DNA from 2 places in the Spirosoma liriopis genome. Region 2 is predicted to be linked to the other one. Evidence: riboswitches for the same ligand, from Rfam matches in the RefSeq annotation. Region 2 holds a riboswitch; the other holds the start of a gene.

Region 1 (3,144 bases), on a different contig from region 2:
GGATGCTGATGGTCGCTTCGATCCTGATCTTTCAGGTTATTTTCAACCCCGTTTCTGAATCGCCTACGTACATCACTGCCGTCACGGGCGTTATGCTCTGGTGGTTCTATTGCCCGCAAAGCGTATTAGACCGAGTCTTACTAATCAGTTGCCTCGTCTTGACGGTTTTTTCGCCGAGTGATATATTTCCGGTCTATCTGCGCGATCGTTTTGTCTTACCATACGCGCTGAAAGCATTACCTTGCGTGCTGATCTGGTTCCGAATTATTTACCTGATGCACAGACCGACTCCGTTTTCTTCGTCAACAGATGTTCGGGAGGCTGGGCTTTCACTCGAAAACAACACGTAGTTCGCCACGGGGGCAGGCTCGAAGTAAGTAAACGTCGGTAGATCAATTACACAATCATCCTTTATCCAAACACAAACTAAATGGCGCAAGGAGCGGCAACATGGCTTGATTTCTGGCAGGACGAAAACGAATTTGACGACTCAATGTCCGTCAATTACGCTTATTTTCTGGCGCGGGTAGAGAAATACATTCCTCTGTCGAAAAAGCTAAAGGTACTAGACATTGGCTCTGGTCCGGGCAATCTGGAAACGGCCTGGCACAACCGGGTTGCCGAGATCCACGGCCTGGATGTATCCAAACGATATAACGAGATCGCCCGCCAGAAACACGCTGGGCATCCAAACGTTTATTTTCACGATTTATCGCCGGACGATTATCTTAATTTTAGCCCGGTCCTGAACCAAAAGTTCGATGTGATCATCGTGATGAGCGTCGTTCAGTATTACCGCAATGCAGCCGAAGTAGAGCAGTTGCTGAAGGCAATAAAAGCGGTAGCCGCACCCGGTGCCAAAGCCATGATCTGCGACCTGATGGTGGGGGGTAGTGTACTCAAAGACATTGGCAGCATCATCGGTCGTTCACTCCGGCAGGGTCAGTTGCTGACGATGATCAGACTTCTGATTCGCTTACGCTTATCGGCTTACTATACAGTGCGCAAGAATAACGGCTTTCTGGTAATTCCTAAACAGGAGTGGCTGGCGATGTGCCAACGGTTGGGCTTGAACGCCCGCTTTGTGGAGGAGCCGCTGACGATGCAGCAGGAAAGACAAAATCTATTTATCGAATTCTAGACGATGCTAATCGTTGACAGTATTAGATAAATACCACGTCGTCGATCACGTCGGTACCCATGTCTTTATTAACGAGCTGGATGAGTTTCTGCTTCGCGTTAACAAGTTCGTTGCGCAAGGGAGCCGACGTAATTTCAATATGCAACTTGCGGTCCCGAACGTAGATCCGGTTGGTCCGCGAGGCAATGGTTGGTCCCATCATGCGACCCCAAAACGCTTCGAGGTATGTTTCGTTAAAGCGCGTCTGGAGTTGATAGGCTTTCAGTAACTGCCCGATTGCATCCTTCAACGATGTAGTTCCGGAGGTTCGTGTAGCGTTTTCGCGATTATAACGGTAAGTCTGGCTCATCAGCAACGTATCTTCCTTACAAAAGTAAACATCAGGCGGACTAAATACGCCCTACCAAACCGCGAAGTTGAAAAAATAACCCAACGGTAGAAAATCCCCCTGGCGTTTGGATTGGCGCCGTTTGCCTATTATACTTGCGCTATCAAGTCAATTGTCAGGCGTCAATCCAAACTCCGACGTCAATTGATTTATACAGAAGCGAGGAGAGATCAGGCTCTGCGAATCGCTGGCAACCTACCACTTGGCAAGGTGCTAACTCCTGCCTAAAGCAACCGCAGCAGCGGATCATTAGGGACTATAAATCGTATACTTAAATGCGCTATACTCAGCACTGTACGCCCCCCGCGGCCTAATAAGCATACTACCCTATTAAACCGAAGACTGGGAGTGGTCTTGGGCGGTTCTTTATGTTTACGATTTTCAGTTTGCGCGGTCTTCACTGAAAATGTCAGGCCAGAAAACGCATTATCCATTGGACATTCATTATTTCGACTACAAATATTCGTTCCCTCTCGAATCGGGCGAGAGCCTGCCGGGCTTTCAACTGGCCTACACGACACGCGGAACACTAAACGACGAAGGTTCTAACGTTGTCTGGATTTGCCACGCCCTGACCGGTAACGCTGACCCCGGCGATTGGTGGGGCGGTATGGTCGGTCAAGGGAAATATTTCAATCCCGAAAATCACTTCATCGTCTGTGCCAATGTGCTTGGTTCCTGCTATGGATCAACGGGCCCGCTGTCAACCAACCCCAGCACGGGTCGGCCTTTTCATCACGACTTTCCCGCGCTAACGATCCGCGATATGGTCGAAGCATTGGATTTACTGCGTCAGGAACTGGGAATCGAAAAAATTCACACCTGCATCGGCGGCTCTCTCGGCGGTGAACAAGCAGTTGAGTGGGCTATTTTACGCCCTCAGTTAATTGAGAATCTGGTGCTGATTGCAGCGAGTGCTGTAGCCTCTCCCTGGTGTATTGCCTTCAACGAAGCACAGCGTATGGCCATCGAGGCCGATCCTACCTGGATCGAACAGCGCGACGATGCGGGAACAGCGGGTATGCGAGCAGCGCGGGCGATGGCCATGATCTCGTACCGGAATTATGACACCTACGGCTTTACGCAGGCGCTCGACAACAATGAGCAACTGGACGGTTACAAAGCGGCTAGTTACCAACGCTACCAAGGCGAAAAAATAGCGGATCGTTTTAATGCTTTTACGTATTGGACGCTCTCGAAAGTTATGGATTCGCACAACGTTGGTCGTAACCGGGGAAGTATTCTGAATGCGCTCAATCAAATAAAAGCTCGAACCTTAGTTGTCGGTATTCGCTCGGATTTACTTTTCCCGCCAACTGAGCAGCAGTTCCTGGCCCGGCACATTCCAGAGGCCACCTACGAAGAAATTGATTCGCTTTATGGGCACGACGGTTTCCTGATCGAGTTCCGTCCCTTGGCGGGTATTATGCGGAAGTGGGTAACGGCTACTCAACCCAGTTCAACGAACGTAGCGGAGGTAGTTAAGAAGTAGACTTCCCATTTTTTCGCGGGTACGATCAGACCAAATACTCATGTGTTTAACGAAGTGCTGCAACACATTCTTTGCTTTTGAGTTATCATAACTTAGCACGGTACACATAACGTACCCTTTATA
Region 2 (3,144 bases):
CTTAGGCTGCCAAACGCTTCCTGATAAAGCGGGCAAAAGATCGGTTTTGAAAGCAACCGATTTATTGGGCTTAGTCAACTTTTATGCCATCGGCAAAAGCGTATGGCGAATAGTCTACAAAATGAAGTGACCACTTCCGTACTACGGAGTCGTAAGAAGGTAGTTTCTAACCAGAAAAAGAAGCGTTTTCGGTTTCGCCGTGAGCCGGATGGGTAGGAACTACTCGCAAAAGTCAAACGATAGAACCTTTTTTAGATACAGATATACGGCGCTGACCGATGGATAAAGCCGGTTTACAGCAACACAGATGCCGATCAGGACGCAAATAGACTGGTCAGCTGATAAAATTGTAAGAGAGAATATGTCAATTAGAAATCCCGATGATGTTATTTCGTCGGGATTTTTTGTTGGCTGTCTAGGGCTACCAATCTTAAGAAAGGTGTTTTTTCTTCTTCCATTGGGAGTAAACCAACTGAATGATCCCGTCTTTCAAGCCCAAGTCTGGGACTATAATTGTATTGGCCCCGGCCCATTTCATGACCGATACGTAAATGTCGGCAGCTGGGACAATGACATCGGCGCGGTCGGCGTTCAGACGGAGTTTATTGATTCGATCTTCCTGACTGAAACCTGCAATGTGGTTGCGAATCCGTTCAATTTCAACTCGGGTGGTTTCCGATTCGGATGTCTTAGACGCCAAGTTGAACAGCTTGCTGATGTTACCGCCCGTACCAACCGCCGTTATTTCTTCCGACGAATCAACGTTGTCTTCTACCCAATCTTCAATTTTCCGCCAGGCCCCTTTGGTTTCTTTGCCTTCCAGCAGCCGAACCGACCCAATTTTAAACGATTTGGAATTGATTTTCTGCCGGTTCTTGTACAGGTTTAACTCCGTACTGCCTCCGCCCACATCAATGTGCAGAAACTGCCGGTCGTCGAGGGCCTGCACGACCACGTTGTTGATCAGTTCGGCTTCTTTACTACCGTCGATAATGTGTATTTTGATGCCCGTTAAGGCTTCGATTCGCTTGGCAACTTCGTGTCCGTTCGACGATTCGCGCATGGCTGATGTGGCACAGGCCATGTAATCTTCGACTTCGTGCAGTTCCATCAGCAGTTTATAGACCTGCATGAGTTTAGCCGTCCGGGCTTCACTTTCGGGCGTCAGTTCACCAAAATTGAACACATCGTGCCCAAGGCGAAGGGGAAATCGTACGTATTCGACGCGCTTGAAGCTGATTACCTCATCGTTGTGTAATACCGTTGAGATTTGCAGACGAGCCGCATTGGAACCGATATCAATGGCTGCTAGTTTCATCAAATATAAAGCGTGAGAGACTGGTTTGTTAGAAGAGCGCCTATGCGAATCAGGGCAGAACTGCTAACCAGTCAGTTATCCCATTTACTAAATTCATCCGTCAATTGTTCGGCCAAAAATAGGTTATTTTTGGGGACTATGGCTATAACCTATATCTTTGCTTAAGTGCTTATCAAGAAAGACGGAGGGACTGGACCCTACGATGTCTTGGCAACCAGCCGCTTAGTTTAGAGTCGGAAAAGGTGCCGCATTCCACCCCGGTTTTGTGGGGACAGATAAGTTAGCATTCCTGCTCTCTTCTCCTGATAAGCCCCTTCTTGTAGCGAATTGCTTTAAGGCTGCTCTTGGCATGCCTATGACTTTATAAACTTTTGGATCACTTGGAACTGATTACAGACCTTCTGAAAAAGCGAATTCTTGTTCTCGACGGTGCGATGGGAACGATGATTCAACGTTACAATCTTACCGAGGAAGACTACCGGGGAGAGCGCTTTAAGGACTATCCGCATGATGTAAAAGGAAACAACGATTTGCTGTCGATTACGCAGCCCGGTATCATTCAGGAGATTCATAAGCAATACTTGGAAGCCGGAGCGGATATTATCGAAACCAACACGTTCAGCAGTACGACCATCGCCATGGCGGATTACCACATGGAAGAGTTGGCTTACGAACTGAACTATGAGTCGGCCCGGATTGCCAAGGAAGCCGCCGTAGAAATAACGAACCAGAACCTGGATAAACCGCGCTTTGTGGCGGGGGCGATGGGTCCCACCAACCGCACCGCTTCGCTATCACCCGATGTCAACAATCCGGGTTATCGGGCCATTACGTTCGACGAACTGGTCAGTGCGTATTACGAGCAGGTAAGTGGTCTGGTCGAAGGCGGTTCGGATTTATTGCTAATCGAAACCATCTTCGATACGCTTAACGCGAAAGCTGCGTTGTTTGCCATCGATAAATATTTCGCGCTGAATCCGCAGCAGCGGGTCCTGCCCATCATGGTGTCGGGTACGATTACCGATGCTAGTGGGCGAACCCTGTCGGGACAAACGACGGAGGCTTTCCTGTATTCGGTTTCGCACTTGCCCTTGCTGAGCGTTGGCCTGAACTGTGCCCTTGGTGCCGAGCTGATGCGGCCTTACATCCAGACGCTGGCCAAGGAAGCCCCATTTTTTACGTCGGCCTATCCGAACGCGGGACTGCCCAACGAATTTGGCGAGTATGACGAAACGCCCGATAGTATGGCCTCGCAGGTCGAAGGGTTCATCCGTGATAGCTTTGTCAATATCGTTGGTGGCTGTTGTGGATCAACCCCGGATCACATCCAGGCGATTGCCAGGGTAGCCGCTAAGTACCCGCCCCGCCCACTGCCGGAGCCCGAACCGTACCAGAAACTGAGCGGTCTGGAACCGTTAAAGATCACGGAACAAACCAACTTCCTGAATATCGGTGAGCGGACCAACGTGACGGGATCGAAAAAATTCGCCCGGCTCATCAAGGAAGGAAATTACGACGAAGCCCTGAGCATTGCCCGTGGGCAGGTTGAAGGTGGAGCGCAGGTGATCGACGTGAACATGGACGAAGGGATGCTGGATTCGGTAGAAGCCATGACCACCTTCCTGAACCTGATTGCCGCCGAACCCGACATCGCCCGCGTTCCGATCATGGTCGATTCGTCGAAGTGGGAAGTGATCGAAGCCGGTCTGAAATGCGTTCAGGGAAAAGCCATTGTCAACTCTATTTCGCTCAAGGAAGGGGAGGAAGCGTTTATCGAACGGGCCAACCTGGTTAAACGGTACGGGGCCGCAGCCGTGGTCATGGCG

The links. Region 2 has a riboswitch for S-adenosylmethionine ahead of metH (methionine synthase). Riboswitches for the same ligand answer to the same signal wherever they lie in the genome.
Region 1: another riboswitch for S-adenosylmethionine. It lies ahead of M0L20_RS05310 (homoserine O-acetyltransferase family protein); the one in region 2 lies ahead of metH (methionine synthase).

What each region holds. Positions count from the first base shown of each region.
Region 1 is NZ_JALPRF010000001.1:1,277,975-1,281,118, forward strand. Features, by position in the region: gene M0L20_RS05295 (glycosyltransferase family 87 protein) at 1-350, shown strand, start outside; gene M0L20_RS05300 (class I SAM-dependent methyltransferase) at 431-1,141, shown strand; gene M0L20_RS05305 (DciA family protein) at 1,164-1,490, opposite strand; SAM riboswitch class I at 1,676-1,794, shown strand; gene M0L20_RS05310 (homoserine O-acetyltransferase family protein) at 1,963-3,021, shown strand.
Region 2 is NZ_JALPRF010000002.1:1,343,161-1,346,304, forward strand. Features, by position in the region: gene M0L20_RS14575 (Ppx/GppA phosphatase family protein) at 431-1,318, opposite strand; SAM riboswitch class I at 1,485-1,600, shown strand; gene metH (methionine synthase) at 1,753-3,144, shown strand, end outside.